DNA from 2 places in the Ectobacillus sp. JY-23 genome. Region 1 is predicted to be linked to the other one. Evidence: a T-box and tRNA genes for the amino acid it is inferred to sense, from the RefSeq annotation. Region 1 holds a T-box; the other holds one or more tRNA genes.
What was found. The T-box of region 1 lies ahead of ileS (isoleucine--tRNA ligase). A T-box ahead of a tRNA ligase gene usually reads a tRNA of that ligase, here a tRNA-Ile.
Positions count from the first base shown of each region.

Region 1 (6,000 bases):
TTATCCGGATCTTTGTAGGCTACATGCAGGTCGCCTGTATAGCTTCCATTCTTATCATAACCTATACCAGCTACAAAGTGATATTCAATGTCAGAGCCGCCTGCATCAAAGCGATCAAAACGAAGTGCTACCGGGTCTTTACTGTCGATAGCGGCAATAAAGTTGGCACTTTTACCTACAGCATCAGAGTACTGCTTTGTCGACCAATTTGGGCTAGTATGGTAGACATGCGTGAGAGCACCGTTTGCCCACATAGAAAGTGAGGTGCCAATCCATGTGCTACCCATCTCGTTATATAAATGATTTACTAAACTTGCCCAAGAGCCATAATACTTGTTATCACGTACATTATATCCTAACACGTCGTAATAATAGTCCATAATCATTGCCGCTGTAGTTGCTCCGCAAGCTGAGTTTGGATTTTTAATGCCGGAGGCTCTTTGATAAATTCTATCGACAGGTAGTACTTTATACGTGGCTGCTAGAGCCTGCATTTGGTTAGCTGTGGTTGCTAATGCCTTCCAGCCGGGACTTGGGCTCGTTCGTTTTTGAATATTGGTTAGCTCCAATGTTTCTAACTTTTTCACCTCGGCGGTCGCTACTGTATTACTTTTTGCCATCTTACCTAGGCTGGCTTGTTTCGCTTTTTGAAAATTAGCTTGTACTTCTTTGCCACTATTTCCAAATTGAAATTTCATCGCGCCGAAATAGTATGTTTTTTTCTGGCTGCCTTTTTGATGTAGTAATTCAGATAGATTGCCATCGATGCCGTATTGAATGATAGGATCTAAATGAGTGAGAGCGGAAGTAATGAAATATCCGGTTGTTTGTGCTGATGTGGCTTCAAAATAATAACCAATTACATTGTCGTCAGTATCATACAAGTATTCTTTTAAAGAGAGTTTTGCGTTTTTTAGTGCAGCGAGGTGTGACTTGGATGCAATAAAGTTTTCAGCTGCTTGTTTGGCTTTTTGCGGACTAATTTTCTGTACGTTCATAATACCTTGCTTTGTTACGTTGGCGTGTACGTGAGGAGCGAAAGAGCTACCGAGTATGGCGGAAGCTAGTACTGCAGACAAAACTGTTTTCTTCATCAAATATGTAACCTCTTTTCTTGTATATGTTTGATTCTACAATCGTTCTTGGTAGCTGGGAGATTATTGATAGCATGTAAGATTATAGAACAAGGTAAAATATAGCATATATACATATCTGAATCTACAAAATATTTAAAAATTTAAATTTTGTGTAATGCGTGCATAAAATAACCCCTTCCTACTAAGGAAGGGGCCTCTATCATAAATGAAGCTGAAAATAAACCGTATACGTACCAAGCGGCACCGCTTCACCTTGTGCTGATTCTGACCAGTGTAAGCTTTCTAGAAGCAAGTTCTCGGTTAGGACATGCTCATGTAGCTTGATTGCCTGCTTCACTTCATCGCCTCCGTGCAGTGTGAGACCAACGCGCAGATTTACAGGGAGGTCAAGCTTTTTGCGATGCTCCTGCACCGCGCGGACAAGCTCACGCGCCATGCCCTCCGCAACAAGTTCTTCGGTGATATTTGTATCCAATACAACGCTATACAGCTCATTGCCAACAATGGAGAAGCCTGCCTTTGGCACCTTTGTAAGCAGGACATCATCCTTTTCTACCACAACCGTCTCGCCAGAAGGTAACGAAAGTGATAGTGAACCGGCAAGAAGTGTGCGCACTTGTTCGGGTTGTAGCCCCTGCAGCGCTTGATGGACGATGTTCGCTTGCTTGCCAAATTTTGAGCCGGCTTGCTTGAAGTTCAGCTTACATTGATACGTGACCAAATCGTCGTCGCCGGCAGACAGGGTAACCTGTTTGACGTTGAGTTCATCACAGATGATATCGCTGTAGGTGTCCCAAGGAACCGGTGCATCGGTGATGAGGGTGAGACTATTGAGCGGCTGCTTTACCTTCAGACCGCTTGCGTTACGTGCACTGCGGCCGAGCTCGACAACCTGACGCACCGCCTCCATCTCTGCTTCAAGGTGCGTTTGGATGTGAGCAGGGTCATGCAGCGGATAGTCGCATACATGCACGCTGCTGCCGGTCAGGTTCTCATGCACATCGTCGGCGATGAACGGTGTGAACGGGGCGAGCATACGGCTTAGTGTAACGAGCGCTTCGTGAAGCGTTTCATAAGCGGCTTGTTTATCCGCCGTCATGCCGGATGCCCAGAAGCGCTGGCGTGAGCGTCTTACGTACCAGTTACTGAGATCCTCTGTAAACACTGCTAGTTCCCGGGCTGCGTTTGTAAACTGATAGTCATCAAGCAGGCTGCGGACAGAACGCACTGTGCTGTGCAGGCGCGAGATGACCCACTGATCGAGCGTGGTTTTCGGCGCCGTGTAACGCGTATCGGCAACATAGCCGTCTAAGTTTGCGTACAGCGCATAAAAGCTGTGCACGTTCATGAGCGTGTCAATCATTTTTGACTTTGCTTCTCTGACAACGCGCGCGGAAAATTTCTTTGGATTCCAAGGAGCGCTGTCAGCAAGCAATGCCCAGCGCAGGGCGTCGGCGCCGAATTCTTCAATCAACGCGACCGGATCGAGTGCATTGCCCTTGCTTTTAGACATCTTCTGTCCGTATTCGTCGAGCACATGACCGAGCGATAACACGCGCTTGTACGGTGCTTTGCCAGTGAATAACGTTGAAACGGCAAGCAGGCTGTAAAACCAGCCGCGCGTCTGGTCAATCCCCTCGGCGACCACGTCGGCAGGGAACTGCTGGGAGAATATGTCGTTGTTTGCGAACGGATAATGATATTGCGCAAACGGCATTGCGCCGCTGTCGAACCAAACGTCGATCACCTCGGGTGTGCGCTTCATCGCAGCGCCGCAGGATTTACACACAAGCTTCACATCGTCCACATACGGCTTATGCAGCTCTAAATCCGTTACATCACTAGCTGTCAATTCCTGTAGCTCACGCAAGCTTTTCGGCGCGGCCTCATGTCCGCACGAGCCGCATTCCCATACGTTTAGCGGCGTACCCCAGTAGCGATTGCGGCTGATGTTCCAATCCACCATATTTTCCAAGAAGTTACCGAAGCGGCCGTTCTTGATATGCTCAGGATGCCACGTCACGCCTGCGTTGTTTTCCAGCATGTTTTCCTTGAGTGCCGTGGTTCGGATAAACCAGCTGTCTGTTGCGTAATACAGCAGCGGCGAATCGCATCTCCAGCAAAACGGATAGCTGTGCTCATATTTTTCTTTATGATATAAAAGCCCAGCCTCTGCCAGGTAACGCACGATGTCCACATCGCAATCCTTCACAAACCGTCCGGCCAGAAACGGAACGTCCGCTGTGTAACAGCCTTTTTCATCAACAACATTCACAAACGATAAGTCATTCGCCTGCACAACCTTGTAATCGTCCTCACCATAAGCCGGGGCGATATGCACCACGCCAGTACCGCTTTGGGCTGTTACATAATCAGCGGCTACGACCACATGGCCCTTCTCGACTGTTACAAACGGAAATGGCGGCTCATATGCCAAACCGCAAAGCTCAGTACCCTTGTGCTCTGACAGAACACGGTAGTCATTTTTAAATACAGAAGATGCTAGCTCCTTGGCAACGATATACACTGCACCATCAGTTTCTGCGCGTACATATGTCAAAGCCGGATTGACTGCCAACGCGACATTCGCAGGCAGTGTCCAAGGGGTAGTCGTCCAGCCAAGGAAATATTCGTTGCGATCCTTGAGCTTAAATTTAGCCGTGGCTGTCATGTCCTTCACATCCTGATAGCCCTGTGCCACCTCGTGTGAGCTGAGTGACGTTTGGCAGCTCGGGCAATACGGCGATACGCGATGCCCCTTATACAATAAGCCCTTTTCATGGATGGTGCCGAGCACATGCCATACGCTTTCGATATACGAATTGTCCATCGTCACGTACGGATCGTCCATATCCACCCAATAGCCGAGCTTTTCGGTGAACGAACGCCACTGCTTCTCATAGGCAAATACGCTCTCTTTACATTTTTCAATAAATGCCTCCACGCCGTACGCTTCAATTTCATGCTTGCCGGAGATTCCAAGCTGCTTCTCCACGCCAAGCTCTACCGGTAGACCGTGCGTATCCCAGCCAGCCTTGCGCACAACATAATGACCTGTCATCGTTTTATAGCGTGCTACTACATCCTTGATGGTGCGGCCGAGCGCATGCCCGACATGAGGGAGACCGTTTGCGGTTGGCGGTCCTTCATAAAATACAAATGGCGTTTGCCCGGCGCGGTTTTCCACCGAACGCGCAAACACATTTCCTGCGTCCCATTGCTTCCGAACTCGCTCTTCCCGCACTGCGGCGGCTTCTTTTACGTGTACTTCCTTCATCGTGATACCACTCCTTTTTTAGTTTAAAGCACACAAAAAACCCCATCCCTATACGAGGGACGGGGTTAACCGTGGTACCACCCTGCTTCTATTGACCGTTCATCAATAGCACTCAGCTACGTACAACCATACGCGTTCCGTGTAACGGCGGACTGCCGTCCGAACTTACTGTGATTTCAGCCCGGCTTCTCGGAGAGGATCTTCGACCATAAGCGGAACACCGACTTTCAGCAGGACGTCGGCTCTCTGGGGAACAGCTTATGATGTACTCGTTCTCGTCAACAAATTTGTGTGCTTTATTAGGAGATAGTGTATGCGAGTCTGAAGAAAATGTCAAGGTTTTACAGAGGAATAGTGAAAAGATTTATAAACAATGGTTGTTTCCGTGAGAAGTAAATATTTTTTTCAATAAAATAAATGTTTGCAAACAAATCTTTCCATTGTAAAATAATGAGAATATTTACTGCATAAGGGGAGAGAGACATGATACGAAGACTGACAGCACAAGATCATGATGTTTGTTTTGAGCTGCTGAAAACAAAAAGTGCGGAAAATTTATTTATCATCGGCGATATTGAAGCATACGGATACGAGCAGGATTTTCAAAAGCTCTGGGGCGAGTTTGACGAACATGGTGAGCTGATTGCTGTGTTACTCAAATATGAGCAAAACTATATTCCATTTGCGTTAGGCGCATTCGATGCAGAAGGCTTTGCGAACATCATGTGTGACGATCCGAATTTCAACATGATGTCTGGACTACAGGAGATTACCGGAAAAATCGAGCCGTATGTAACAAAGCAGCTCAAGCGAAAACGCCCCACCTATTATGCAAAGTGTACGAAGCTACAGGGTGGGCAAGGTGTTGATCTTTCTCATGTACAACAAGCGACACCTGACGATGCGGAACAATTGGTTGAGCTGCTCAAAGCAGTGCCGGATATCATTACCGTAGAAAGAAAGCGCCGGGGACTTGCAGATGGAACGTCTCGCACCTTCTTTATTAGAGAAGATGGAAAGATGGTGTCCAGCGCTTCTACCGCAGCGGAAAACTCCGTATCAGCCATGATTGTAGGCGTTGCCACACATGAAAACTATAAGAAAAAAGGCTATGCAACAGCATGCATGCTGAAGCTGTGCGGACAACTGCTCGAAGAAGGAAAAGAGCTCTGCTTGTTTTATGATAATCCGGCGGCCGGTGCCATCTATAAGCGCATTGGGTTTGAGGATATTGGCATTTGGATGATGTATACGTATGAATAAAATGTGAAAAAGCACCGAACGCGGTGCTTTTTTTGCAATGCTGATAAAAATAAGTCTTCGCCGTTGTGTTATCGCTGAATACGCTCAGCGATTTCTTGATGTTTGACGTTAGGATAATGCTGTAAACGAGATGGGTCTAATGGTTTATCAGTTAATGTATATTTCGCTTTTAGTGTCAGAATTCGTTTGACGCTTTCATCGATGCGAGCTACAGGTATTTCACCAATTTTTACGGCATGAAGGAGGGCGCTGTATGCTTGTGCTTCTTTCTCAAACGAATGGCCAAGCAATAACAAATCAACGCCTGCTTGTACGGCTAAAACAGCTGCTTGCGCCGGGCTGTACTGGTTGGCGATGGCACCC
Region 1 is NZ_CP095462.1:3,560,271-3,566,270, forward strand. It holds gene MUG87_RS17955 (C39 family peptidase) at 1-1,094, opposite strand, end outside; gene ileS (isoleucine--tRNA ligase) at 1,297-4,374, opposite strand; T-box leader at 4,427-4,665, opposite strand; gene MUG87_RS17965 (GNAT family N-acetyltransferase) at 4,858-5,637, shown strand; gene nagZ (beta-N-acetylhexosaminidase) at 5,706-6,000, opposite strand, start outside.

Region 2 (6,000 bases), 1.6 Mb from region 1:
TAAATCATACTCTGTCGGATGTGTCACAATCATCACTCTCACCTCACAAAACAAACATAATTATCTAACTCGTTATTATCATTCTACAAAAATATTAAGAATCCTTCTAAAAAACAAAAAATTATACGGTTTTTCGTGAAAAACTTACTAGAAACAATAACTTTTCGACAATAAACATCAAATTTTGACGAATATTAAAATGTAAACGCTTTATTCTAAAATAGTGTTATATTATTTTGATTAATCAGAAAATAAGTAATCCTTGATGCTCATTCATGACATACTTTTTCGTGCAAAAATGTTTGTCGAAAAGAAGGTGCTGGTTTTAATGATAGGTGAATTTTGTAAAGAAGAAGTAGCTGTGAGGAAAATTGTTTGTAAAAAACACTCGAGGAGCGGGTGTTTGGTTTGAGGAAAATATGTATGGAAGTTTTCTGTTGTTATTGTAGCATGTCAATTCATTCTTCTTAACCAAGAAAGTTTCTTTTTGGTAAAAATAAAGGAAGAAGGCTATCGCCTTCTCCTTCCAACAAGCCATTATACATTAAACCTACAACACCGGTGCCATCGTTTCCTTCAATACCTTCACAGAATGCTCAAATTTTCCTTGTTCTTCCTCATTCAACTCCAGCTCCATAATCTCTCGAATACCACTTCGATTAATGATGGCCGGAACACCGATATATACATTTTGCTGACCGTATTCTCCTTCAAGATACGCAGACACTGTCAAAATACAGTTTTCATTATTTAAAATTGCTTTTGTTACGCGAGCGAGAGACATCCCAATCCCATAGTATGTGGAGCCTTTACGATTAATAATATGATACGCTGCATCGCGCACATTTACGAAAATATCATCCAATTCGTCCTGTCTGTAGTCTGGGTCTTCTAAAAACTTTTCTAATTTACGTACACCAATGGAAGCATGGCTCCATACCGGTAGCTCTGTATCGCCATGTTCACCGATAATATAGGCATGCACGTTTCGAGCGTCTACCTCAAAGTATTCACTCAGCATATAGCGGAAGCGCGCTGTATCTAAAGTTGTACCAGAACCGATAACACGCTCTTTCGGCAGACCAGATTCCTTCCAGGTTACGTATGTTAAAATGTCAACAGGGTTTGTCGCGACTAAAAAGATGCCGTCAAAGCCGCTGTCCATGACGCCGCGTACAATTTGCTTAAAGATTTTTGTGTTTTTTTCAACGAGATCTAATCGAGTTTCACCTGGTTTTTGTGGAAGACCTGCGGTAATAACGACAAGGTCTGCGTCTTTACAATCTGCATAGCTACCGTCCCAAATTTTTGTTGGAGACGGGGCGAATGGAATACCGTGCTTTAAGTCCATCGCTTCCCCTTCAGCTTTTGCTTCGTTGACATCCACTAACACCAATTCTTCGGCAATGCCTTGGTTTAACATCGCATACGCATAGCTGCAGCCTACTGCTCCTGTACCAATTAACACTACACGATTAATGTTTTCTCTCATTGTCACTCGCTCTCCTTTGTTCGGTGCGTATTTGTATTAAGTATATGTGCATCATTGCTGTTTACATTTATATTGTAGCACGTTAAGTTTGTGAATCAATTCACATATATGATTAATTTGTGAACTTTTTCACATAAGATTATAGAAAGAAAGGTTTTATAAACAATGAGGGTTGTAAAAGGTTAATCTCCTCATCCATCTAAAAATATAAAACAAAAAACGCCAGCGACTCTATTCGCTGACGTTTTCAGTATGACCCGTACGGGATTCGAACCCGTGTTACCGCCGTGAAAGGGCGGTGTCTTAACCACTTGACCAACGGGCCGTGGCAGAGAAGAAGGGATTCGAACCCTCGCACCGCTATCGCGATCTACTCCCTTAGCAGGGGAGCCCCTTGAGCCACTTGGGTACTTCTCTATATGGCTCCGCAAGTAGGATTCGAACCTACGACCTATCGGTTAACAGCCGATTGCTCTACCGCTGAGCTATTGCGGAATAATCAATTATATTAAAAATGGGCCTAAATGGACTCGAACCATCGACCTCACGCTTATCAGGCGTGCGCTCTAACCAGCTGAGCTATAGGCCCTTGGAGCGGGTGATGAGAATCGAACTCACGACCAGAGCTTGGAAGGCTCTTGTTTTACCACTAAACTACACCCGCATGAAATGTGAGCCATGAAGGACTCGAACCTTCGACCCTCTGATTAAAAGTCAGATGCTCTACCGACTGAGCTAATGGCTCATAACAATAAAAGAATTTATACAAGGGTTATACCTTTGTATATGACGTCCTCATCTCAGTAAGCTTATTCAAGTCGCAGCTCGATGAGTACGCTGTAGTCTATGCTACGAAGCTTATTCGATCGTGCTCTACCGACTGAGCTAATGGCTAACGATGATGTTGCTTTATAAACAAATGGTGCCGGCTAGAGGACTTGAACCCCCAACCTACTGATTACAAGTCAGTTGCTCTGCCAATTGAGCTAAGCCGGCATCAAATCTTTATAAAATAAGAAGTGGCTCGGGACGGAATCGAACCGCCGACACGAGGATTTTCAGTCCTCTGCTCTACCGACTGAGCTACCGAGCCAAAATGGCGGTCCCGACCGGGATCGAACCGGCGATCTCCTGCGTGACAGGCAGGCATGTTAACCGCTACACCACGGGACCTTGGTTGCGGGGACAGGATTTGAACCTGCGACCTTCGGGTTATGAGCCCGACGAGCTACCGGACTGCTCCACCCCGCGACGATAATTCATTCTATTTGCTTCATAAAATAATGGCGGAGGAAGAGGGATTCGAACCCCCGCGCGGCTTTCACCGCCTGTCGGTTTTCAAGACCGATCCCTTCAGCCAGACTTGGGTATTCCTCCATGATATGAAGCTTTGGTGGACCTTGTAGGACTCGAACCTACGACCGGACGGTTATGAGCCGTCTGCTCTAACCAGCTGAGCTAAAGGTCCTTTTATGGTAGCGGCGGAGGGGATCGAACCCCCGACCTTACGGGTATGAACCGTACGCTCTAGCCAGCTGAGCTACACCGCCATCATAATAAAAGTGGAGCCTAGCGGGATCGAACCGCTGACCTCCTGCGTGCAAGGCAGGCGCTCTCCCAGCTGAGCTAAGGCCCCATGAAATCGGGAAGACAGGATTTGAACCTGCGACCCCCTGGTCCCAAACCAGGTGCTCTACCAAGCTGAGCCACTTCCCGTATAACGCGCCCGAAAGGATTCGAACCCATAACCTTCTGATCCGTAGTCAGATGCTCTATCCAATTGAGCTACGGGCGCATATTTAAGTGCCGAGGACCGGAATCGAACCGGTACGGTAGTCACCTACCGCAGGATTTTAAGTCCTGTGCGTCTGCCAGTTCCGCCACCCCGGCATAAGCGGAAGACGGGATTCGAACCCGCGACCCCAACCTTGGCAAGGTTGTATTCTACCACTGAACTACTTCCGCATATATTGGTGCGGGTGAAGGGACTCGAACCCCCACGCCAAAGGCGCCAGATCCTAAGTCTGGTGCGTCTGCCAATTCCGCCACACCCGCAATATTTAAAAGGGCGATCGATGGGAATCGAACCCACGAATGTCGGAGCCACAATCCGATGCGTTAACCACTTCGCCACGACCGCCATAAATCTGGTGCCGGCTAGAGGACTTGAACCCCCAACCTACTGATTACAAGTCAGTTGCTCTGCCAATTGAGCTAAGCCGGCATATGGTGGAGGATGACGGGATCGAACCGCCGACCCCCTGCTTGTAAGGCAGGTGCTCTCCCAGCTGAGCTAATCCTCCATTGCCTAGCGACGTCCTACTCTCACAGGGACAAGGTCCCAACTACCCTCGGCGCAAAAGAGCTTAACTTCCGTGTTCGGTATGGGAACGGGTGTGACCTCTTTGCCATCATCACTAGACTTTTTTTAGAGACAATCATTATTATAATGATTTCTCATGAGATGTCAACATGTTTTTTTAAAGAGCTACGCTCTTTTGAAGGCATGTTCCTTCAAAACTGGATAACAAGTGCATAATCTAGCTCCAGCTCGCTAAACGCTCGCTTCTGCTTTTTGGTTAAGCCCTCGATCGATTAGTATCAGTCAGCTCCACACGTCGCCGCGCTTCCACCTCTGACCTATCAACCTGATCATCTTTCAGGGATCTTACTAGCTTGACGCTATGGGAAATCTCATCTTGAGGGGGGCTTCATGCTTAGATGCTTTCAGCACTTATCCCGTCCGCACATAGCTACCCAGCGATGCCCTTGGCAGAACAACTGGTACACCAGCGGTGCGTCCATCCCGGTCCTCTCGTACTAAGGACAGCTCCTCTCAAATTTCCTGCGCCCGCGACGGATAGGGACCGAACTGTCTCACGACGTTCTGAACCCAGCTCGCGTACCGCTTTAATGGGCGAACAGCCCAACCCTTGGGACCGACTACAGCCCCAGGATGCGATGAGCCGACATCGAGGTGCCAAACCTCCCCGTCGATGTGGACTCTTGGGGGAGATAAGCCTGTTATCCCCGGGGTAGCTTTTATCCGTTGAGCGATGGCCCTTCCATGCGGAACCACCGGATCACTAAGCCCGACTTTCGTCCCTGCTCGACTTGTAGGTCTCGCAGTCAAGCTCCCTTATGCCTTTACACTCTTCGAATGATTTCCAACCATTCTGAGGGAACCTTTGGGCGCCTCCGTTACATTTTAGGAGGCGACCGCCCCAGTCAAACTGCCCACCTGACACTGTCTCCCGCCCCGATGTAGGGGCGCGGGTTAGAACTTCAATACAGCCAGGGTAGTATCCCACCGACGCCTCCACCGAAGCTGGCGCTCCGGGTTCATAGGCTCCTACCTATCCTGTACAAGCTGTACCAAAATTCAATATCAGGCTACAGTAAAGCTCCACGGGGTCTTTCCGTCCTGTCGCGGGTAACCTGCATCTTCACAGGTACTATAATTTCACCGAGTCTCTGGTTGAGACAGTGCCCAAATCGTTACACCTTTCGTGCGGGTCGGAACTTACCCGACAAGGAATTTCGCTACCTTAGGACCGTTATAGTTACGGCCGCCGTTTACTGGGGCTTCGGTTCAAAGCTTCGCTTGCGCTAACCTCTCCCCTTAACCTTCCAGCACCGGGCAGGTGTCAGCCCCTATACTTCGCCTTGCGGCTTCGCAGAGACCTGTGTTTTTGCTAAACAGTCGCTTGGGCCTTTTCACTGCGGCTCTCGCTAGAGAGCACCCCTTCTCCCGAAGTTACGGGGTCATTTTGCCGAGTTCCTTAACCAGAGTTCTCTCGCACACCTTAGGATTCTCTCCTCGCCTACCTGTGTCGGTTTGCGGTACAGGCACCTTTTACCTCGCTAGAAGCTTTTCTTGGCAGTGTGGAATCAGAGAGTTCGCCCATACGGGCTTCCCCATCACAGCTCAGCCAGCTTACGATGAGCGGATTTGCCTACTCATCAGCCTAACTGCTTAGACGCACGCGACCAGCGGTGCGCATCTCCTATCCTCCTGCGTCCCTCCATTGCTCAAACGGTAAAGAGGTGGTACAGGAATATCAACCTGTTGTCCATCGCCTACGCCTGTCGGCCTCGGCTTAGGTCCTGACTAACCCTGAGCGGACGAGCCTTCCTCAGGAAACCTTAGGCATACGGTGGATGGGATTCTCACCCATCTTTCGCTACTCATACCGGCATTCTCACTTCTAAGCGCTCCACCAGTCCTTACGGTCTGACTTCACAGCCCTTAGAACGCTCCCCTACCACTGATACCATCGGTATCAATCTGCAGCTTCGGTAGTATGTTTAGCCCCGGTACATTTTCGGCGCAGAGTCACTCGACTAGTGAGCTATTACGCACTCTTTAAATGGTGGCTGCTTCTAAGCCAACATCCTAGTTGTCTAAGCAACTCCACATCCTTTTCCACTTAACATACATTTTGGGACCTTAGCTGGCAGTCTGGGCTGTTTCCCTTTTGACCACGGATCTTATCACTCGTAGTCTG
Region 2 is NZ_CP095462.1:1,944,247-1,950,246, forward strand. It holds gene glgB (1,4-alpha-glucan branching enzyme) at 1-33, opposite strand, end outside; gene MUG87_RS10040 (L-lactate dehydrogenase) at 551-1,492, opposite strand; tRNA gene MUG87_RS10045 (tRNA-Glu) at 1,746-1,817, opposite strand; tRNA gene MUG87_RS10050 (tRNA-Ser) at 1,819-1,909, opposite strand; tRNA gene MUG87_RS10055 (tRNA-Asn) at 1,913-1,987, opposite strand; tRNA gene MUG87_RS10060 (tRNA-Ile) at 2,008-2,081, opposite strand; tRNA gene MUG87_RS10065 (tRNA-Gly) at 2,083-2,156, opposite strand; tRNA gene MUG87_RS10070 (tRNA-Lys) at 2,165-2,237, opposite strand; tRNA gene MUG87_RS10075 (tRNA-Thr) at 2,413-2,488, opposite strand; tRNA gene MUG87_RS10080 (tRNA-Phe) at 2,513-2,585, opposite strand; tRNA gene MUG87_RS10085 (tRNA-Asp) at 2,590-2,665, opposite strand; tRNA gene MUG87_RS10090 (tRNA-Met) at 2,667-2,743, opposite strand; tRNA gene MUG87_RS10095 (tRNA-Ser) at 2,777-2,869, opposite strand; tRNA gene MUG87_RS10100 (tRNA-Ile) at 2,884-2,960, opposite strand; tRNA gene MUG87_RS10105 (tRNA-Met) at 2,966-3,042, opposite strand; tRNA gene MUG87_RS10110 (tRNA-Ala) at 3,056-3,128, opposite strand; tRNA gene MUG87_RS10115 (tRNA-Pro) at 3,135-3,208, opposite strand; tRNA gene MUG87_RS10120 (tRNA-Arg) at 3,214-3,287, opposite strand; tRNA gene MUG87_RS10125 (tRNA-Leu) at 3,297-3,382, opposite strand; tRNA gene MUG87_RS10130 (tRNA-Gly) at 3,386-3,457, opposite strand; tRNA gene MUG87_RS10135 (tRNA-Leu) at 3,464-3,547, opposite strand; tRNA gene MUG87_RS10140 (tRNA-His) at 3,560-3,632, opposite strand; tRNA gene MUG87_RS10145 (tRNA-Thr) at 3,641-3,716, opposite strand; tRNA gene MUG87_RS10150 (tRNA-Val) at 3,720-3,795, opposite strand; rRNA gene rrf (5S ribosomal RNA) at 3,799-3,914, opposite strand; rRNA gene MUG87_RS10160 (23S ribosomal RNA) at 4,068-6,000, opposite strand, start outside.
Region 2: it has a tRNA-Ile gene. The T-box ahead of ileS (isoleucine--tRNA ligase) is inferred to sense a tRNA for this amino acid. The anticodon was not compared.